DNA from 3 places in the Paenibacillus sp. NPDC058367 genome. Region 3 is predicted to be linked to each of the others. Evidence: riboswitches for the same ligand, from Rfam matches in the RefSeq annotation. Region 3 holds a riboswitch; each other region holds the start of a gene.
What was found. Region 3 has a riboswitch for cyclic di-AMP ahead of ACFWMP_RS30910 (resuscitation-promoting factor). Riboswitches for the same ligand answer to the same signal wherever they lie in the genome.
Positions count from the first base shown of each region.

Region 1: linked by a shared signal. The riboswitch ahead of ACFWMP_RS31110 (C40 family peptidase) and the one ahead of ACFWMP_RS30910 (resuscitation-promoting factor) in region 3 are both predicted to bind cyclic di-AMP.
Region 2: linked by a shared signal. The riboswitch ahead of ACFWMP_RS25250 (hypothetical protein) and the one ahead of ACFWMP_RS30910 (resuscitation-promoting factor) in region 3 are both predicted to bind cyclic di-AMP.

Region 1 is NZ_JBHXIZ010000013.1:22,949-30,495, reverse strand. Features, by position in the region: gene motB (flagellar motor protein MotB) at 1-438, opposite strand, end outside; gene motA (flagellar motor stator protein MotA) at 422-1,225, opposite strand; gene ACFWMP_RS31135 (hypothetical protein) at 1,432-1,725, shown strand; gene ACFWMP_RS31130 (4a-hydroxytetrahydrobiopterin dehydratase) at 1,954-2,241, shown strand; gene ACFWMP_RS31125 (c-type cytochrome) at 2,333-2,689, opposite strand; gene ACFWMP_RS31120 (GNAT family N-acetyltransferase) at 2,817-3,302, opposite strand; gene ACFWMP_RS31115 (C40 family peptidase) at 3,559-4,050, opposite strand; cyclic di-AMP (ydaO/yuaA leader) riboswitch at 4,056-4,197, opposite strand; gene ACFWMP_RS31110 (C40 family peptidase) at 4,557-4,985, opposite strand; cyclic di-AMP (ydaO/yuaA leader) riboswitch at 5,039-5,177, opposite strand; gene ACFWMP_RS31105 (hypothetical protein) at 5,392-6,222, opposite strand; gene ACFWMP_RS31100 (M1 family metallopeptidase) at 6,234-7,547, opposite strand, start outside.
Region 2 is NZ_JBHXIZ010000005.1:431,544-439,090, reverse strand. Features, by position in the region: gene kdpB (potassium-transporting ATPase subunit KdpB) at 1-1,660, opposite strand, end outside; gene kdpA (potassium-transporting ATPase subunit KdpA) at 1,677-3,353, opposite strand; gene kdpF (K(+)-transporting ATPase subunit F) at 3,366-3,443, opposite strand; gene ACFWMP_RS25250 (hypothetical protein) at 3,576-3,986, opposite strand; cyclic di-AMP (ydaO/yuaA leader) riboswitch at 4,177-4,366, opposite strand; cyclic di-AMP (ydaO/yuaA leader) riboswitch at 4,787-4,952, shown strand; gene ACFWMP_RS25245 (hypothetical protein) at 5,086-5,577, shown strand; gene ACFWMP_RS25240 (hypothetical protein) at 5,594-6,103, shown strand; gene ACFWMP_RS25235 (hypothetical protein) at 6,236-6,595, shown strand; gene ACFWMP_RS25230 (hypothetical protein) at 6,623-6,844, opposite strand; gene ACFWMP_RS25225 (ABC transporter permease) at 6,879-7,547, opposite strand, start outside.
Region 3 is NZ_JBHXIZ010000012.1:46,065-53,611, forward strand. Features, by position in the region: gene rsmA (16S rRNA (adenine(1518)-N(6)/adenine(1519)-N(6))-dimethyltransferase RsmA) at 1-828, opposite strand, end outside; gene rnmV (ribonuclease M5) at 825-1,376, opposite strand; gene ACFWMP_RS30910 (resuscitation-promoting factor) at 1,553-2,716, opposite strand; cyclic di-AMP (ydaO/yuaA leader) riboswitch at 2,998-3,227, opposite strand; gene ACFWMP_RS30915 (TatD family hydrolase) at 3,425-4,195, opposite strand; gene ACFWMP_RS30920 (HD domain-containing protein) at 4,307-5,590, opposite strand; gene ACFWMP_RS30925 (AbrB/MazE/SpoVT family DNA-binding domain-containing protein) at 5,895-6,149, shown strand; gene rsmI (16S rRNA (cytidine(1402)-2'-O)-methyltransferase) at 6,475-7,389, opposite strand; gene ACFWMP_RS30935 (tRNA1(Val) (adenine(37)-N6)-methyltransferase) at 7,386-7,547, opposite strand, start outside.

The DNA of each region.
Region 1 (7,547 bases), on a different contig from region 3:
GTTATCACTTATCGTAATCATAAGTTGGGATTGATTGAGCTTAGTACTGAGTAGATCGGTAAGGCCGTTCTTACTGATATATTGATCAAACTGCTTCTTAAGCTTCTCTAAATCCTCTTGCTCCTTTTGCCGCAGCTTAGCCATTTCTGTTTGTTCATTTTTCTTGGTTACTGATTTATCCATTTGATCATTTTTTCCTAAATCCTCTTGACTCTTAGATGGCATTGCCGCCCGTTCTTCAAGAACACCTGTACCGCCATTAAGAGCGGAACTGAAGGCTTGACTCATCTCTTCGAATTTTTTGGCATCCGTTGCACTCATAGAATACATTACGATGAACAAGGCTACCAGAAGGGTCATAAGATCAGAATAAGGCAGTAGCCACGATTCATCGGCGTGTTCTTCATGCTCTTCGTGTCGTCTAGTCTTTTTGCTCACCCGATCCACTCTCCTTCTCATCATTTAACTTAGCTCGTTCCGAAGGTGTCAGGAAGACAGCAAGCTTCTGATTGATGGCAATAGTGGATACACCGGATTGTATGGACAAAAGACCTTCGACCATCATCATTCGAACTTCAATTTCACGTTTGGAAAGTCGTTTCAGCTTATTGGCAATAGGATGCCATAATACGTAACCTGTAAAGATACCGAGTAGTGTTGCGATGAAGGCAGCCCCGATTGCTGCAGCCAATTTGTTCATATCACTCATATCAGCCAGAGCGGCGATAAGTCCGATAACGGCCCCGAGTACGCCAAGTGTAGGAGCATACATACCTGCTTGTGAGAAAATGAGTGCACCTGCTTTATGTCTATCCTCTGTGGCGTGGATGTCCTCCATGAGAACATCGCGGACAAAATCCTGATCATTTCCATCAATAATCATCCGCATGCCATTTCTGAGGAAGTTATCTTCTATTTCATCGACTTTCGACTCAAGAGCCAGCAGACCTTCACGCCGTGTAATAGAAGCCCACTCCATGAACATAGTAATTAATTCGGGTTTACTGATTAATTTCTTTTTGACAAAAATCATTTTAAACAGACTTGGAATCTTCTTGACCTCCGAGAACGGAAAGGCCATAAAGATGGAAGCTGCCGTACCCACTAAGATAATAACGTAAGCAGCAGGTGTGGCTAAAGCGTGAAGAGGAGCGTGCTTGAGGATCATACCCCAAATAACTGCAACTAGACCAAAAATTAAACCAAGTATTGTTGAAATTTCCATTATGCACCTCGTCCATGAGATTATAAGATGTGTTCCGACAAAGCCGCGTATATCATCCTTGAAACAGCGGCAAGGCACTCTGTTCGAAACCGAATAACGTATATTCTTATTTATCGACATCATTCCGTTTTTTGTGAAGTCATTTTTTCGGCTATAATGGATAAGGTAAGTAATTATTCATCTGTGGAGAAAACGGAGTGATACATGTGGGTGTAAAGCATGGTAGAGATTACGGTGAAATCCTAACGGATTTGACTGAGGCTGTCGGAAGAATTTCCGATGGGTACTTATTTTTTGAAATGGATCCAGAAGAGTGGCAAGAATTGCCGCAGGAATCCAAGATGGAGGTATGGGAGGCACTGGCTGAGGATCTTTTCTTCGCGCTGGGTAATGAACCTATGATTGAGGTGGGGAGCGGCGTTATCATCTACGATAAGGACACGCACCGCATTAATATTTTAGTCGGAGAAGAGGATTTAGCCTCTGTTGTTTTGATTTAAGAAGAGGGGGCGGTGGGGCGTAATTTGCCCGTAGTTAGTAGCCCGTGTTAAAATTGGTGTAGCCGAGTTATAATCGCTGGGATTCTTGAATACATTTAATCGAAAATATTGCCTTTATCCTGGCACATCCCTTGGACCTCAGAAGCTAAGGGATGTTTTGTTTAACGAATATGACGAGTAAAGGGACCTGCGGATTTTACTGCAATTTTTAGTAAGGGAGGAAACGAATTGTTATTTACGGAAGAAGAACTGCGTGAGCAGATCAGCAAGCTGGAAGGTTGGAAGCTGGAAGAGAATACCATGGTGCGAAAATATATGTTCAGCCAATATATGAAGGGTATTGCTTTCGTTGATGAAGTAGCCACCATTTCAGAAGCCTTTGATCACCATCCACATATTACGATTGATTATAAGACAGTGACTTTACGACTGAAATCAAATGAGGAAGACGGTATTACAGCTCTAGATATTCGAGAGGCACATGAATTTAATGAAGCCTTTGAGAAAAATCGTTAGTGTCACCCAAACTCATAAATAAACGCCCGTGCGCAGATAGTGAACTATCTTCTGGCACGGGCGTTTTTAGTTGCTTAGGTAGTAGTTACTGTTACTTTTTCTCTGAGAGCCAGAGGGCGACGTTTGCAATCTCCTCAGGGGCTAGCTTTTCTTTAAAGGAAGGCATTTGACCGCGTCCTTTAGTGACGATACTGTAGATTTCTTCAGCATCATGCTGACCGCCTTCATTTTGAAGACTGGGTCCAACTCCACCTTGAAGCTGATCGCCGTGACAGGTGATACAGCTGGCTTTCACGGTTGCTTCGGCCTTTGCCGCATCCAATTGGACTTCCGGCATCGTCGGCTTATTCTGTTCAGCTACCTCTTCTTTACCTGGAAGTGTAAACATAAGTACTACCGCAAAGGCACAGGCGGCAAAAAACAAACCGCTCATGATCCATTTCTGCATCCCAGTTCGTCCCTTCTATGTAAGCTGCTCCCTACATTATAGCTCAAGGTGAAGCGTTATCATAGGGTTTGTGACAAAAAAATGAACGATAATGCCATCAAATCATTGAAAAATATGGAATTTAATATTATTTATCATAGACCATGCAATAAAAAGGTTTGTTTCCTGTGGGGGTTAGGCGTTCATACGTATCGGTAATCGTAAATCCACACTTTTGGTAAGTTCGGATCGCCCGCTGGTTCCAGGTCAATACCTCTAGATCAATCTCACGCTCAGGATAACGAAACAAGGCTGCTTGCACAATTGCATCCATGAATATTTTTCCTAGACCTTTACCGCATAGATCAGGGCGCATACCAATCCCCAAGCGAACAACACCTTCCATTGGAAACAACTGCGCGAATCCACACAAAATCCCTTGCCCATTTAGTATGGAGACATATTGCTCATTCCGTAGCTGAGGGTCACCGAACTCGATTCCAAGAGCCTGCATTTGCTCCCACGGCATCCAGCCGTAAATATTATAAGGGGCAGTGTAATCCCAGTTGCAAATCTCTTCCGCGTGACTGGTCTCCATAGGCGCTACATGAAAAGTAACAGAGGGATTTATCATAAGGTCAAAGGACCTCCTTTCACGGGCGAACTTTAAATGTCTTATATTTCTAGCTTAAAATACTTATGGTCCTTATAAGGACATCGAAGGCGTTTATGCTTGTAACTAATTATATACAAAAAAAGGCATGGTCGACTCAGAAATTTATGAGGATTATTGTTTTACAAATTCTGAGAGGGGTAAATACTAAATAAGACAAAAAACAAGCTCTTCCCCAAGAATCAACATCTTGGAAAAGAGCCTATGTACGATTTACTTATTGAACATCATCATTATCTTCTGTCTCAGAAGCAACAGAATGATAAGCATCCGTGCTCATAATTCGTTTAGCACCGATGTAGCGTTTCACGTAGTAGCTATCACTCAGGGAGCTAATCGTTACACCGCGTGAGGAAGATGCGTGTGCAAACTTGCCTTCACCGACATAAATACCGACATGGGAGACACCCTTACCACTTGTATTGAAGAATACAAGATCACCAGATCTTAAATCATCTTGGGAGATAGCAGTACCCATTTGATACTGGGAACCTGATTGGTGTGGTAGGTTTATACCAATTTTATCAAATACATACATTGTAAATCCGGAGCAATCAAATCCATTTGTGGAGATGCCGCCGGATACGTACTTAGTTCCGATGGTCTTGTCGATCACTTTATCCATTTTGGAATCCGCGAAAGCGCTTCCTGCTCCGATGGTGAAAATAATGGAAAAGCTAAGTACTGCTGCTGCTAGCTTCTTCTTCAAAAGTTTATACCCCTTCCGGATGCCTACGAGGTTAGCTTAAGGGTTCGGTTGAAGGTCCCCTATGACCCCTCTAAAAATGGAGGTCAATTCACCCAAAGTTGGTTCCCCCGTTTTCCTAATAGTTAGGAAACTCGGCTGATACTGTTGATTAGGAATAGCTTGTAATCAATACATGACAAAACCTTTGTAAATAACAACTTAATGATTACAAAAATGTTACTAAAATCTTACTGCAGTTATTGTAACAAACAGAGTGCCGCTTGGCAATCGTTTTTAACATAATCATGCAGAAAAATTCGTTTTTTTAAAGACAAAATGCATATGTAAGCGATAATATTAAACTAATTTTTATATTTATTGAAATTTTTATCAAATAAAAGTGTTTAAAGTCCGTTCAAGAGGTGTAAAGAATATAATAAGGCAAAAGAAAACCTGGATTCGATTAAGTCAATAATCAAACCCAGGTCTATATAATGTAATTGTGAGATTATAGTTGTGGGGAAGTATTAATCGTAGGCTATAGCTTGATATGAGGAAGTACTCATTACTCTTTTAGCACCAACGTAGCGATTGGCCCAGTAGGATTGGCTAAGTGAAGTGATGGTCACGCCATATGAAGATGATGATTGTGCGAATTTTCCGTTTCCAACATAAATGCCGACATGGGATACGCCGTTGCCCAATGTGTTAAAGAAAACTAGGTCACCTGAACGTAATTTACTTTTGGCTACAGGAGTTCCGACATTATATTGAGCTTTTGAAGTACGGGGCAAAGAAAGACCCACCTTCTTGAATACATACGTAGTAAATCCAGAACAGTCAAACCCGGCAGTGCTAGTGCCTCCGGTTTTATAGGCAACTCCAATTGTCTTTGAAATAACACTGTCCATCTTAGAATCTGCAAAGGCACTTCCTCCACCAATAGAGAACGCCATCACAAGTCCTAGCGCCGCAGCGACGCATGCTTTTCTTAAATTCTTCAAAAAAATTGTACCCCTTCCAATGCCTGTGAGGTTAGCTTAAGGATTCGGTAGAAGGTTCCCCTATGATCACTGCAAAGCGAGATCAATTCACCCAAAATATGGTTCCCCCACTTCCCGGTGCAAGGAATTCGGCGTTTTATGCACCAGATAGTGACTTATCGACATGACTACGACAAATACATGAAGTTATGTAGAAATCGTTTCAAATGATTACAAACTTGTTACCAATGGAACAGGACTTATTGTAACAAAGTCTTTACGATTTTGCAAATCCTCATAATTTGTCTATAACGCGAAAGAGTCCCAGCTCCTGATTCAGGAACCGGGACTCTTATATTATGTTCTGTAATGCTTCAAATTATTGTGGAAATGCTTTACTGTGCCATAGATGATATTGAGCTGAAATTCCCCACATTTTGAAGAGTGTTGAGGGCAGTGATGAAAGTTGACGAATAAGAAGTGCTGGTAGGCCAGGACAGAAGATACCCGTTATTCCGCACACTAGCAAAAGGATCAGGCCTGCTGCACCAAGTATGATTGAAATTCCTATTGCCGGAATCAGCGACTTCAAGCAAATGAATAAGGAGGAGAACATCCCCGTGCCGCTGGTATACCCAAACTGCATATATAGAAGGAACAGGCGCACGATAAAGATGTATATAAGCCATGCCAATACGTATGGAACTAGATGAAGTAACAAAGAGTAGTTCAGAAAGGAGGACAAGAATAGCCCGTACATTTTTGGAGCAAGCCAGTATAACGGAAGTAGAGCCAGCGCCCATTCGATTAGACTGAAGATAAACACTGGAAATCCATAAAGCTTCATACCTGGAAAAAAGAACAGGCCACGCTCTCCTTTTCGCTCCTGATGGAGTTCATGCAGTAATCCTGCCCTTATGAAGGGGGAGAGTAGCAGTCGTAAGACAACAAGCCCTAGGAACATCCATAACCAAGTACGTATCGCAGGATCTGTGTTCAAGTTGAACTGCCCTTCGACATAATAGAGTAGTCTGCCCATTCCGCTGCCTCCAGCGTCTTTATCTGGATAACGCAGTAGAATTGGAACGATAGCAGACCGGATGAAGCCGTACATAAAGTAGCCCCAGAGCAGTCGGTAGATGAAGAGCAGAATCAGAATATAAAATTGCTCCTTCATGCTTTGCCAGCCGCGGGTTATCGATGTTCTCACAATCATTCACCTCACCAGACAAGAGTTCCGAGCACGGTTTCAACTAGTTTAGTTACACTTAATGTCCAGCGGGAGAGCGTTTTGGGCTCTATTTCCGCCAGTCTGAAGTTATTAAGATGCTTGTTTTCTAACAGAATGGTATGCTCAGGATCAACCTCAGCAGAGAGAAGAAGCTTATCGCTTAACAATTGGAAGGTAGTCTCTGCTCCTTCACCGCTCCAGACCCGCTCTGTAGCAGAGCCATCGGCGAATGTGAATTTAATGGGAACGTCAACGTAATGGCTCCCTTTGTTTGTAATCTTTACTATGGATTCATAGCTCTGAGCATCGCTGTTGCCATTCTTTTTAATCGTAATCGTATCTACTGAGAAATCAGGAGCACCACCACCATAAATATAATCTTCGAAATAAGGCTGCCATGATTTTTTGGTTACCTTCTCAACGACTTTTTGAAAATCAGACGTAGTGGGGTGCTGGAAACGGAATTTACGTGTGTAAGTGGACATGATGCTGTTCATTGCCTTAGTGCCTACTTGGCGCTCAATATCCTTAAGTACTAGCTTTCCGCGAATATACACATTCCGGCTATAGGATTCTGCCCCGGCATATTTCCATGTTTCTAAATTTAGCGGCTCTGATTTGGTCACCAAGCTGGACTGAAGAGGGAGATTCGTTTTGATGCCATATTCTTGCTCCATGAGTCTGTCTTCAGCATAAGAAGTGAAGCTTTCATCTAGCCAAGCCTCTTCGAATTCATTGCTGGCTACCATGCCGTAAAAGTATTGATGGCCAATTTCATGAACGACGGTTCTTTCAAGTGAGGTGTCAGGAGAAGAGTCTGTGGCTCCAAATGCTGTAATGAGTGTTGGATACTCCATTCCTCCAGCCCCATTCCCCTCCTTAGGCGGAACGATAATAGACAGAGTCGAGTAGGGATAAGGACCATACCATTTGCTGAAGTAGGTCAGAGCTGCCTTAGCGGCCTGAAGGTATCGTTCCTTTAAGTCTTTGTGTAATGGATCGAGATACACCTTAATCCGTACACCAGGCACTTCTGGCGTAGAGAAGGCTTCTTCGGCTACTGTAAAATCAGGGGATGCCGCCCACGCAAAGTCATGGACATCGTCAGCGTAGAACTGATATATTTTTTGATCTTGCTTTAGCTTGGCATTCTTCACAGGAAATCCGGTCGCAGCTACCGTGTAGTCGGAAGGAACCGCAATCGTTACATTAAAGATGCCAAAATCGCTGTAAAACTCAGAGGTGCCGTGATACTGATGCAAATCCCAGCCTTCCTCCTTAACCCCACGTGTGCCCATAGGCTC
Region 2 (7,547 bases), on a different contig from region 3:
TCGAAGGGTCGGAGTCCAAATCGACCATATTTGCTGCTTCCTTAGCAGCTGTAGTGCCGCTATTCATGGCTAAGCCCACATCAGCTTGCGCAAGGGCAGGGGCATCATTTGTACCATCCCCGGTCATCGCAACCAGCTTACCCTCGTTCTGTTCGCGGCGAATGACTGCTATTTTATCCTCAGGTGTACTTTCAGCGATGAAATCATCTACCCCCGCTTCACGGGCAATCGTAGCTGCGGTCAGCGGATTGTCACCCGTACACATGATGGTCTTGATCCCCATTTTCCGCAGCTCATCAAACCGCTCTTTCATGCCTGGCTTAACGGTATCCTTCAAGTAAATAAGTCCATAGATCCGATTGTCTACCGCAACCGCTAACGGGGTCCCCCCCATCCGGGCGATGGCATCAGAATTACTGTCGAGGTTCGCGGGAATGACACCGCCTTTCGACTGTACCCATTTCTTCACGGAGTCTACCGCACCTTTGCGTACGCAGCGTCCATCTTGCAGGTCAATACCACTCATCCGAGTTTCGGCCTTAAACTCTACGAATTCGCCACCTTCAGCAAGCTTGCTGTCATAGCTGCGTTCCAGCTTTTTGGCCAGCTCAATTACAGAACGTCCCTCAGGCGTCTCATCCTTTAGGGAACTGATGGCCGCCCATGCCGTAAGCTCCGCTTCGGATTCATTTCCGACTGGTACAAATTCACTCGCCATCCGGTTCCCAAAGGTAATCGTACCGGTCTTATCTAGGATCATCGTATTAATATCGCCAGCAGCCTCAACGGCCTTACCAGACATCGCGAGTACATTAAACTGGGTCACCCGGTCCATACCCGCTATTCCGATTGCGGATAGCAGTCCCCCGATAGTTGTCGGGATCAGACAGACCAACAAGGCGATCATAACCGGAATATCAAGATCAACACCTAGATAAGTTGCAATCGGCCGCAAGGTCACTACTACAATCAAGAAAATCAGCGTCAGACTGATCAAAAGCGTATTTAGCGCAATTTCGTTAGGTGTCTTCTGACGTTTCGCCCCTTCAACAAGAGAGATCATTCGATCTAGAAACGACTCACCAGGATCACTTGTAATTCTGACTTTAATCTCATCACTGACGACCCGTGTACCGCCTGTAACGGAGCCAAAGTCCCCACCAGCCTCCTTGATTACAGGTGCAGATTCACCTGTAATCGCTGATTCATCTACGGAAGCCAGCCCTTCAATCACCTCACCGTCACCAGGGATGAGTTCTCCCTGACTGACAATGACGATATCTCCTTTACGCAGCTCGGAGGAAGAGACTGTCTTCACCGCTCCTCCAACCAGTTTGTTAGCTGTGATATCTTGTTTTGTTTTCTTGAGCGAATCGGCTTGGGCTTTCCCCCGGCCTTCTGCCAGTGCTTCAGCGAAGTTCGCAAACAGCACTGTAAACAGCAGAATGAACAACACTGTGATATTGAAGCCTATCGATTGCTCTGCATTAAAATATCCAGGAGCCAGCACCATGAGGAGGACAATGATCGTACCGACCTCTACCACGAACATGACGGGATTTTTGATTAGCGTTACTGGGTTAAGCTTTATAAAACTATCCTTTACAGCGCTAAGGAGTATGGGTCCCGTCAGCAGCTTTTTTCTTTTTACAGTACTCATCTTATTCTCCCTCTTCCTACCGTAAGGTTAGATATTCTGCAATGGGGCCGAGTACAATGACCGGCAGGAACGTCAACGCACCGATAATCACTACTGTACCAATCAGAATTCCCGTAAACAGTCCATTGTCTGTGCGGAACGTGCCAATCGTCTCAGGAACCGGCTTCTTCTTAAGCAGAGAATCTGCTACCGCCAGCATTGCAATGATAGAGACATAACGACCTAGCAGCATGACAATCCCGGTTGTGACATTCCAAAAAGTTGTATTGTCTGCAAGCCCTTCAAATCCTGAACCATTGTTCGCGGCAGAAGAGACATATTCATATAACACTTGGCTGAGTCCATGGAATCCAGTGTTCGTAATCGCCCCTTGCCCCAAATCGGTCAGGAACGCAGCTGCGGTTGGCACAAGGATAATGAACGGATGCACAAGGATCGCTATGGCAATCAGCTTCATCTCCTTGGCCTCTATTTTCCGTCCGAGGAACTCCGGTGTCCTGCCGACCATGAGACCGCACAGGAAGACACCCAGAATCGCATACATCAGCATATTGATCAGTCCGACACCTTTACCACCGAAGACATTGTTGAGCATCATCAGTGCAAGAGGCGTAATGCCTCCCAGCGGCGTCAGCGTATCATGCATATTGTTAACACTACCTGTCGTAGCTGCGGTTGTTACTGAAGTAAACAAGGAAGACTGCGGTATGCCGAAGCGCACCTCTTTACCTTCCATACTACCTTGTGAAGATTCTATTCCTAGTGCATTGATCGCCGGATTGCCTTTCGATTCAGCATAGAAGTTTAGGCTTAATAGCAGAACAAACAAGGTCATCATTGCGGTAAAAATTACCCAGCCCTGACGTTTGTTCTTGGCAAACAATCCGTACATATAAGGGAGCGAAGCTGGCAGCATCCACATAGAGAGAATCTCTAGCACGTTCGTAAGTGGATTAGGGTTCTCAAAAGGATGCGATGAATTGGCTCCGAAGAAGCCGCCACCATTGGTGCCCAAATGCTTGATCGATTCCAGAGAAGCTACTGGACCGATAGCAATTTGTTGCGTTTGCCCCTCTAGTGTAGTGACTTCAAGCGATGGCTTGAGTGTTTGCGGCACATGTAGTCCTACCAGTACCAATGAAACCAGCAGAGCTAGAGGAATGAATACACGAATATGTGCTTTAACGAAATCCTCGAAGAAGTTCCCGACTGATTTCCGTCCTGTGATCCCTCTGACAAAGGCAACCGCAACAGAAAATCCGCTCGCTGCAGACGTGAACATCATCATCGTGATGACAGCCATTTGTGAAAAATACGAAAGTCCCGTCTCCCCGCTGTAATGCTGCAGGTTTGTATTAGTCATAAAACTAATCACCGTATTGAACGAAAGCGTCTGTTCCATATCCGCAATTCCATTCGGATTTAGTGGTAAACCCCGCTGCAATCGAAGAAAGATATAGCTGAAAGTAACCAGTACGATATTCGTTAAAACAAAGCTGAGCGCATACTTCTTCCAGGACATACCGTCCCGTTTTTTCAGGCCGATCAGCTTAAAAATTCCTTTTTCCATACCTCCAAACCATCGATCCGTACGGTTCGGTTCATTAGAAAACACATAATATAAATACGTGCCCATCGGCTTAACCAGCAAGATGAGAATTACGATTACAGCAACAATTTGCAAAATGCCCATGAATGCCCCTCCTTAAAATTTCTCCGGATGAATCAATGCATAAACCAGATATATAAACAGCAGTAGGGTAACAGCGATTACTAGAATCACAGCTTATCCCTCCCCGTATCCTCAACTACACCTGCACACCAGCGCATAAATCCATAAAATAACCCGTAAATTACAGCTAACGAAGCCACCATATACAGATCCATCATATCTTCCGCACTCCTTCTTTTATCCTTAATGAGGTGATCTATCTACCAGAAAATCAGCATCACCGCTGTGGGAATAGATTACATAACTCGCGCCAAGTCTTTTATAGACCAATCTAGGATTTATTGAGCTTGTAATTACAAAAATCGGCTGTGTCGTCCAGGTACGGCACATCTGAATGTAACGGCAGCATAACGTAAAGCTGCTCTCGAACAGATATACCCGGCCTACCGGAAACGGCGGGCGAAACCAAGTATTCTGATGGCGGGTATCAACTAGAACGACTTGTTCAATCCCCATCTCTTCGAGTAGGGCCTTCTCAGGCAAGTTGTTGGTCAATCCGGCCATCTTAATGCCTCTGAATTTTAGAAGCTTAATAAAATGTTCGCCTGCCTTCGTTGGCGCACATACCAGTACATATTCATTCTGATCTGTCATCTCTTATTCTCCTCAAATGCTTTGCTTGTAAGATCAGAGCTTGATCACCCTGATCTTGAAAAAAAAGCTACCGCTAATGATGAATATAACGACCTCTTCGTGAGGTTTTCCATAAATGCTTTGCTTAAAAAAGCACAGCAAAAAGCCACAAAGGATTCTCCTCTGTGGCTCGCTAGCGGTCACATTGCACTCATCCTCTCTCCATACGCTTACGAGGTTAGCTGTCGGATTCGGGCGGTGAGAGTCGCCCTACCTGTATAGATGCGAGCTCACTGGCATCTTCTACAGGATTCACCCCATAACCGGCTTCCGACTCTCACATCGTCTGCCGATTGTTGGTTCCCCCGCTTTCCTTATCGGAAATTAAGCGGATCAAATATTCGATTGTTGTTGAAACAGGAGTAATCATACCCTTATGCAGGAAGTATTGTAAAACCTGATTGATGCCAAAATAATGCAAATTAAAAACTATTTTCGCATTGGATAGCGCTTACTTGATATCCAATCTCTCTATATCTCTTGTTTACTCGAGTTTCAATCCATTAGCGAAAAACGGTCATACCATGTGATTTTATTCACCACGATTAGTGAAATCACCAAAAATCGCCTATATAAGAAAGGAAACAAGAAAGCGAGATTAAGCGAGGAAGAAGCCCGATAACTCGCAATAAATACCTATTTGGTTCCCTTTTTCGTCGTAGTAGGCAGGATTTGGTTTAAATTGCGCTCAAAAGAACACTTTCTGTTTTTACAGAAACACCTTGAAAAGAGTATGATTCGGGTTGAATCTATTTCACGAAATACATTCAACGCTGAGTTCCTGCATTTGCAGGGAACGGGGGAACCATCAGGCCACATGGCCTACTTGGGGTGAATCCGAAGGAGACTGTTCAAGTCTCACATAGGTAGGGCGACTCTCACCGTCCGAATCCGACAGCTAACCTCGTAAGCGTAAAGAGAGAGACCCTTGATCCGCCACGCTTTGGCACAGGTGTGTGTATACCTGTATTCCAAAACCGCAGCAGAGGTCCTCCTCTTGCTGCGGTTTTTGCGTTACCTGAATCTATAGGGTGATAGCATGCTGGACGGGGTGAAAGGAATGAAACACTATTATTGGGGAACTCAGCAAGGGCTACTTGAGCCGATAAGTCTAAATTATGTTTGCTTTGGAGCGTTGTGGTTCGAAGAGGATCATCACAGAACTATTGTCGGCTATGCTTTTGGTCAGAAGCAGATTGAATCACTTCGCCATTTCAGCAGCCCATCTACCTGTGAATACTGTATGGACCGAACAATTATATACGAAATATATAAAAATATCCGAGAAAAGCAACAGCTGCAGGATTGGTCAGCACACCAACGTTTTCCGTGGCTCACCGCTTTTAAGGAACCGTGGAAAGAAGTTGCAGTCGGTTGGTACGTAATGAGATCCGGCAACACCTTTCCCTTACATTTATCCGTTATACGCAAACAGAAATTCCGACTATGGCTGGAGCATGCCGCAGTCTGTGAGAATGAAGCTGAAATGCTCGCCTGTATAGAGAAGGCTAACGTCATTCACCATGTAAATCTTAAGCTTTTGGAAACCTAAGGAGGAGAAACCTGTCATGGACCAGCGAAGACTATCTCGCATAGAAGTATTCGTCTTTGATTCACCAGAGCCTATTCACTATGGAATGGAGGCTGATCAAGACAGCCGTTATGGCATCCTGAAACTTACCTGTAAAGGAGGTAGCAGCTGGGGGGCATGTCTTATCTCTGCCAATACCAAAACTTTCGATCTTATTAAATGGAGTTCTTTTCTCAGAATGATATACCATTGCCGGCTAGAGGAAGCGATAGATAAAGTACGTACCCATGGTTCAGAGTGGGATCAGACTCAGTTTGAGCTAGTGCAAGGTGCTTTACAGGATTTAAAAGCCAAGCTGCAGGGTAAATCCTTGGCAGGGCACATTGAGCAAGGTCGTCTGTACAGAGCTGTCGCTGGTGGGAGAGATTCCAAAGGAGGGCGGCTATATTATAAACCATCCAGTGTAGCGCTTCAAAAACATAGTTATCCAGAACCTGATACCGCCGAGCTTATCAACAAATCCATTTCTTACTTTTCTTTATTATAAGTTCATCCCATAACCCATTCTGAAAGGATCGTGTTTATCATGCCTGACCCCTTACCTTCCGAATCACCCCGTAGAACTATATTTGCAGAGTGTGTTCAAAAGTGCACGAATGATATCTATACGCTCAGTTCCATGTTGTTACAACAATCAGTAGAAGCCGAGAAGGTTACTATCCGTACTTTTAAAGAGCTTCATAAAATATTCCGTCAAAAAAGCTTCGACAGCCAGCTATTCTCTATCGAGGCTTACCGCTCTTGTATCCGACAATGCGCCGATTATTACGCACGCCGGTCTCTTCTGTCTGCCAAGACATTGCCTTGGGAGGAACAGCTTATAAAAACGATGTGGTATGGCCTAAAGCTATCTTTACCTCAAATAAGCATCATTCTGCAAAAGAGTGTTCCTGTCCTAAAAGCACAGCTTAGGCGTGTGCGGGAGCAACTGACTGCTCAAGAGGATTTGCTGCCTAGTGGTAATCTATCCGTTGTCTAACTCCCTCAACTATCTTCCAAATAACTTTTACGATACATACACAAAAAATAAAAAAGCCACGGCATCTGCCGCGGCTTCCTTTCCGTACATCCACAATCCCGCAATCATCCCCACCATGGCAATCCCAGTCAATACACCCTGAGTGAAATCCATTAAAGTGGACCCATTGGTCGAGAGCATTCTACTAACCGTAGCCAGAGATACCGAACTCATTAAAAGCATCATATTGTATTGTTCACTTTTAGTCATGTTTACCACTCCTTAAAAGTTTATATGAAGCCACTTAGATCTTGTAAGCCTTCATCGCTTTTCTGATCTCTTTAATACTTGGACGTTTGCCGTACATCAATACGCCTGTGCGATAGATCTTGGCAGCCAACCATCCAAAGATGAACGTGGTAACAAGCAGGATGGCTAATGATACAATAACTTGCCAGATCGCTACTTCACCAACACCAATCCGGAGCAGCATGGTCAATGGAGAGGTGAACGGCACATAACTCGCTACCTTAACCAGCAGAGTGTCCGCATTGGAGATACTGAACAGTGGAACATAGAATGCTACGAAGCCTAACATCATAATCGGCATAACCGCTTGGCCAAGATCCTCTGTACGGCTGACAATTGAACCTACAGCTGCATACATCAAGGCATAGAGGAAATAACCTAGTACATAAAGAACAATTCCATAAAGCAACAAGTTAATATTAAGCTGGCCTAAATCCAGGTCTAAATCTTTCAAAATCGTTGCATTATGCGGAAGCTTAAGATTGACAACTACCGCTGCGATAATGACGCCAATTTGTAATAATCCTACTAAGAAGACACCGATAACTTTACCGAACATTTGCGCTAAAGGTGAGGCACTTGTAATCAGAATCTCCATGATCCGTGAGCTCTTCTCTGAAGTAATCTCAGCTGCGATCATATTACCGGTCATCATGATAGACAT
Region 3 (7,547 bases):
TAACGTTTCTCCACGACGTGTTGGTTCAATACCAGCTTCTGCGAGTAAAGCCTCCAGACGCTCACGTCCCTCTTCAGGGAAGTAACGAGCCTTGAGATTGTTAGCAATCGTCTTGCGACGCTGTGTGAAAGAAGCTTGGACGACCTCAAAGAAGTGCTTCTCACTCTCAACTTCTACCGGTGGACGCTCTCTTACCTTTAGACGGATTACAGCGGACTCCACATTAGGTTGAGGAATGAACACCGTACGCGGCACAATGCAGACGAGCTCAGGCTCGCTGTAGTACTGCACGGCAATGCTAAGACTCCCGTATTCCTTTCCTCCCGGAGAAGCGGCCATACGCTCCGCAACCTCTTTCTGAATCATTACAACAATGTTATCAAGCGGAAGCTTCTCTTCGAGCAGCTTCATCAGAATCGGAGTAGTTACATAATACGGCAGATTGGCAACTACGCTTACCTTGTTCACGGATGCAAAATCTTCTTTGAACAGCTCCTGCAGATTTACATTCAGAACATCATCATTACGAACCTTAACATGCGGATAAGGGGAAAGTACGTCCCTTAAAATAGGAATCAGCCTACGGTCGATCTCCACAGCGGTCACTGCACCAGCGGTTAGCGCCAAACGCTCCGTCAGGGCACCAATCCCAGGACCGATTTCCAATGCCCCTGATTCGCTATCTAGCCCAGCAGCGTCAACAATCTTGTCCAATATATTTTGATCAATCAAAAAATTCTGTCCTAAGCTCTTCTTGAACTTGAATCCATAACGTTGAATAATTTCTTTCGTCCGTTTTGGAGTCGAAATTTCCTCTCTACCACTCATGAAGTAATGCCCCCCTGATCAATTTGGGCGAGAGCTCCGGCAAATTCCTCCCGCGTAATTCCAAACATCGCCAGCCGCTTGTACAGCTGCTTGCCATTACAATATCCGATTCCAAGCAAATTACCAAGTGCCATACGTCTTTCAGCTGCCCGAGGGTGTACAAGCATTCCAGCGGCCATTAAATCATCAAGTCCAATTAAAGCAGGTGCACCTTCAAAAGAGGTATGTACATTCCGCAGCGCATGACGAATCGCCTCTGGTGAAGCGTTCTCCACACCGATATCTCCCTTGCGGGTTGCGTCCTTCTCAGGAATGAAGGCATGCTTACAGCCCGGCACCTTTGCGGACACAATCTTACGAATTCGTTCACCCGCATGATCCGGGTCAGTAAGGATAATCACTCCTCTACGCTCCATAGCAAGCGCGATCTTCGCAATTACGGTCCGGTCTACAGCCGAGCCCCCTGTTTCGATCGTATCTGCTTCTACAGCGCGTTTAACAGCGACGGTATCACTCTTACCTTCAACGACAATTAATTCCTTAATCATATCTCTTGACTCCTTCCAAAAAAAGCAAAAAAGAAGAGGTTTCGCTCCTCTTCTTTTGGTTAAAGAATGTATAAGTGATGAGCGGTTGCTCTGCGATCAACGAAATGATCATCTGGCGTTCCTTAACGGTTATCATCACTATAGCTTATCAAAGAATAATTTGCAAAAGCTTCAGCCTAGTTTAACTCCGGCTTCACAGGTCCAATCACATAAACGGTACGTGATTTACGACCGAAATTACGCACATGGCTCAGTGAATCGTAATAGACATCTACTTTATTGCCTTTAATGGCACCGCCAGTATCTTCTGCTCGGCGGAATCCAAGCCCCTCGATATATACCCACCAGCCAATAGGAATTACATTCGGGTCTACCGCAATTGTACGACCTTCCGTTACGCGTGTTCCGGAAGCAGTTTTGTTACCAATACCTGGCTCTTCTGATGAATAAGCTGTCATGGAGACGTTCTTAATCATCTTCTTGTACTCAAAGTCTACGCCAGCCTTGCTTGTGACATTATTAGTCTTAGCGCTAACCTTAGCCGTTTTTGAAGTGGTGTTTGATTTGGAAGTTGTTGTAGTCTTAGCTACAGCCGGCTTAGGAAGTGCTTTGGTACCAACGGCAATAATCTTATCTTTCGTTACCGTTTGTACTTCCTTACCAATCATGCGCATAGAGGCCAGTTCTCCGTCTTGGTAGATCTTCTCAATATGCTGAATCATGACGCCTGGTTTGCCTGCCTGTGCCACTCTAACTGTTCCCACAGTAAGGGAGGGGTCTGCTGTCTTGATGACTCTGAAGGGTAAGTTAGTTGTTCGCTGTACGGTCTGTTTGTTGATGCGAACAATCTTAACCTCCATGTTTGCAGAAATGGTGGTGTCTAACGAAGGGAAAATCTTATCATGACCTTCTAGGGTAATGCCCATTTTCTCAATTGCTTTACCAATTGTGTCCTCGGTCGTATATAACGTTTTTGTTGCTCCATCCGCAGTAAGACTAATTTTCTGCGCACGATTGATAACGACACGGTCACCGTCTTTTATTTCATCACTCAGACCTAAAGATAGTTCATCATGCGGCTGCAGCGAAATTTGCTCTTTCTCCAACACATCACCAAGAAGCGCTTCCCGCGTTTCAAGCGTCTGTGTTTGCCCGTCTATTACTAAAAATAATTGTTTGTTACTTTGACCGTGTACGTACAGCAGAATAAGTAGCGCGATAGCGACTGAAATCACGCCTGCAAGTAAAAGTACGCGAGTATTTACTTGCTCCCACCGTAATGCGAAAGACCTGCTGGATGACTGCGAATCATGGGATACTTCTGGTTGGAATACGCCCATTCTCTCCATCCTCCTTACATAGCCCCGTCGTCAATTGTATATCATGAGGACTGAATTCCTTTGACGAAACTATTTGAGATTGTCACAGGACACGCACGTAATAACTTAGCGTCTCCTGCTCATGGATCGCCTGCTCGGCACAGCTACTCCCACCCCTGTTATATAACAGTATGTGGGCAACATTCTATTTATTCAAAAATAAAAAAGCCTAAAAAGAGTTCAACTGAGGACTCTTTCGTGGCTTCTCCAATATCAGAATAGAGAATGCTTGTGCACGAGGTTGCCTCTCTTACTTGCGCTTACGGGGTTAGCTGTCGGGTTCGGACGAAAGAGAGACGCCCTATTTCAGGTCACCCGCTCATGGCGGTTGCCCTTAAATTCACCCCAAAGACCACGTGAAGAAATCAAATACTGTCCTACGGCACGTCTAAACCGTATTTAAAATACAGGCATGCGGTAGGTCAATATTGGTTCCCCCGTTCTCCATACGGAGACTCAGCGAGACGATCCATGAATCAATGGCTGTCACTATAACACAGCTCACATCACTGAAAAGATGATATCCTGTTTTGATGCATGTTGTAAAGGACGATTCAACCACGTTTACGCAAAAATATGGTTAAAATATTGTAATATTCAGCCGTTTTTATATTAAAAAAGTTTAATATATCGGCCATTCTCTATTTTTCACCTGTTTTGCTCCCGTTTTCACTCAATCCCAAATCGTTCCAGTGCGTTCGCATACGTTATTTTAGCCAATTCTTCCCATGTTAACCCTTTAATTTCAGCTGCTGCCTCTGCTACAAGCTTCACATGAGCGCTCTCATTTCGCTTCCCGCGGAAGGGGTGTGGAGTCAAATATGGAGCATCGGTTTCGATCAATAATCGGTCTAGTGGTGTCTGCGCAAGCACTTCTTTTGGCACTCTTGCATTTTTGAACGTAATGGGTCCTCCAAAGGATAAATGAAAACCAAGATTCAAGCACATTTTAGCTGTTTCCCAGCTTCCTGAGAACGAGTGCATCACGCCTCCAACCTCATTTGCTTTTTCCTCCCGTAAAATCCGTACAACATCCTCATGTGCATCACGATCATGAATACAAATCGGCATATTTAATTCACGGGCTAGTCCAATTTGCTTGCGAAAAACTTCATGTTGCACATCCTTGGGAGAAGTATCCCAGTAATAATCCAGTCCGATTTCACCAATAGCCACTACTTTTTTATGACTGCATAGAGAAGCGATCCAATCGAGATCTCCTTCTTTCATATCAATCGCATCCTGAGGATGCCAACCCACTGCCGCATAAATATAATCATAAGATTCCGCCAGCTTCATCGTTGAGGGAATCGTCTCCCGATTAAATCCGATATTAATCATCTTGCTAACTCCTGCTTCTACAGCACGAGCGATAACTTCTTCGCGATCCTCGTCGAATTGAGGTGCATCCAGATGCGTATGTGTGTCAAACAGAAACATTTTAACCCTCACTCCTTGTTCTTTTTTAGATATATAACAATATAAGTTTCACGCTATCCGTGATATCTTATTTTTCTACTCTTCTTGTCAAAAATCCCATATTTTCTTGTATTATTTTGCAAAAATCTCTGCAATAGAAGCAGGCAATCGCGTAAGCGCATTTCTTAACTTATCCTGAGGAAAATAAAGATGATATCTTCCACGGTGAATGCCGCTAATAGAACGCACAATATCCGACACCTCTGAAATTTCCCGCAGATGATCATGCCGATCAAGCAGCAGAATTTGTTTATTGTCAAAAGCTTCTCCCGGACGGAACACATCATAGGGCAGATCTGTCGGAAAATCAATCTCCAAATCATATTCTGGGTGAAGTCCCGCTGCCGCAAAACTGCTGCGAATTTCAGTAATCATTTCTGTATCGAGATTCTCCACCTCAACATATTTATAAAGTTTACGATGAATAAAACGGGTACACAAGTCGCTTAGTAGCTCATCTTTCTCAAGCGTCCACTGCATAAAAGCCGTCTGTACCAGTGCTTCATCCAGCATTAAATACTGCTTCACTGTCACCTCACCACGGAACAAATCCTCCAGTGGATTAATCATGAAACTAAAATTGTACCCCTCTTGGAAAAGCTCCTTGGCTCTACGAAAAATTTGTCGCAAAATAATCTCTGAGCTGCGTGTCACCGGATGAAAATAGACTTGCCAGTACATTTGATAACGCGACATTAAATAATCTTCAATGGCATGCATTCCCGATTCTTTTACAACAATTCGACCATTATAAGGACGCAGCATTCTTAAAATCCGATCAATGTCGATCGTTCCATAGTTTACACCTGTATAGTACGCATCACGCAGCAAATAATCCATGCGATCAGCATCTAGCGGACTCGAAACCAGATTTACAACAATTTCATGCTCATAAGTTTTAGCGATTACAGAGGCTACTTTACGAGGAAAATCCTCCTCCACATCACGCAAGATCTCAGTAATCTCTGTGTCCTCCAGAATAATTCGACAAGTCCAATCCTCATGATTCATTTCAAAAGCTTCTTCTATAGAATGGGAAAATGGACCGTGTCCCAGATCATGCAGCAAGGCCGCACACAAGGTGAGCAGACTTTCTTCAGGAATCCAATCCTTATACCCGCTTCGTTCAAATTGCGAAATAATTCTACGTGTAATTTCGTACACCCCTAGGGAATGAGAAAACCGACTATGCTCTGCGCCATGAAAAGTAAGATACGAGGTACCCAGCTGGCGAATACGACGTAAACGCTGAAATTCCTTTGTATTTATTAGTCGCCAAATAATAGTATCCTGCACATGGATATAATTGTGAACCGGATCTTTGAAAACCTTTTCTTCTGTGAGCGGCTGCTTCATGAGATCAACTCCTTTATTAAATTTAGTATGATTTTAACCAATATAAGTATATAATAAATAATTATGTCGTACTTTGTCGAATAGTGACGTTTTTAGTCTTGGTAAATCGACAAAGTTTATTTTTTCACTTTTTTTAGAATTCGTGATTGTTATAGGGAATTCAAAGTTTTCGTGAAAAAGCACTTATTCAACAGATGAAAAAAGGTTGACTGTTTTGGGAATCGTTGGTATTATAAATATCATAAAACAGTGAACAATGTCGAATAATGACGTTTTTGGAACATTGAGAGGAGTAACGATTGTTATGATGAAATCAACAGGAATTGTAAGAAAAGTAGACGAACTTGGACGGGTAGTTATTCCCATTGAATTGCGCCGTACTCTTGGCATTGGTGAAAAAGACGCACTTGAAATTTACGTTGATGGTGAGCGCATTATGCTTAAGAAATATGAGCCTGCCTGCATTTTCTGCGGCAACGCTGAGAACGTAACTTACTTCAAAGGAAAAATAGTTTGTCATGAATGCATTTCTACTATCCCTACCCCTGTGACAAACTAAAATAAATAGTATATAATAGAACTAATCAAATTGTTAATTCTAACCTTTTCATATCTCCTTGACCTCCCGTGACCGCGGGAGGTATTTTTTTTCTGCAATCACCTGTGTTTCCTGCCCAAAAGGTGTCTACAAGGATTAACTCCCCTCATGACACCTAATAATGATGGGGAATGCGGTGAGAGCATGAAGCAAATCGAGTTTTTACCATGATCTGGTCTATCTTGGGCTTCCTTTTGGGAACCACCTTCAGGCTAGAATCTCGTCAGCTTCGTAATACCCCTCCGCACCTTGTTAGCCTCTTAGAATTAGAATCCGTCAATAATACTTACTGCTGCTCCGTTTTATCCAGAAGTGCGTTATAAATATCCCGCTTTGACACACCACGATCAGAGGCTGCTTTTTTCATAGCTTCTTTACGCGGCATATCTGCTGCTTCGTAATGAGCAACATGTTCTTCAATATTTAACTGGCGCCACCAAGCCGATTCCGCCATTTCAGCATCTTCCTTGCTCTCGCCTTCAACGACGATAACATACTCACCAAGCGGTGGATGTTCAGCGAGCCAATCCGTACATTCCTCGATCGTCCCACGTAGAAACTCCTCATATCTCTTCGTCAGTTCACGAGCAAGCACAATTCGCCGATTGCCAAATGCTTCATGGAGATGAGCCAGTGTCTTCACCACGCGATGTGGAGATTCGTAGAACAGTATAGTCCCTTGCGCCGAACGAAGTGGACTTAATACCGCACGGATATCTTTACGTTCTCGAGGTAAGAAGCCGATAAAAGTGAAAGTAGTCGTAGGCAGACCAGAGGCAATTAATGCTGACAAAGCTGCGTTAGCTCCGGGTATAGGAATTACTGGTATACCATGACTTATGGCAAGGGCTACAAGGTCTGCACCAGGGTCGGAAATGGCTGGTAAACCGGCATCGCTGACGAGTGCCAAATTTTTTCCTTCTATTATATAGCGGATAAGTTCAGGTCCACTGGCAGCCTTATTATGCTCATGATAACTGAACAGCATAGAGGGTGTAATTTCAAAATGGCTCAACAATTTCCGAGTTTGTCTTGTATCCTCAGCTGCAATAATATCGCATTCCTGCAAAGTGCGGACAGCACGATAAGTCATATCCTCTAAATTACCGATGGGTGTTGCCACCAAAAAAAGTGAACCGGTTGATTCCTGCTTATGTGTATTGTTATTGTTCTGAAAACTGCTTTGGCATGATATCGTCATGATTTACCCTCTTTAGCACCATAGTAGATGTCCATAATTTCTGGACAGTATTGATTGTCCTCATTATATACAATGAGTGGTGGATGTAAACGAACCTCCGGCTTACCATCACGTATCGCTTCAATTAATACCATATTAGCTTCCAGATGCGCACGTGG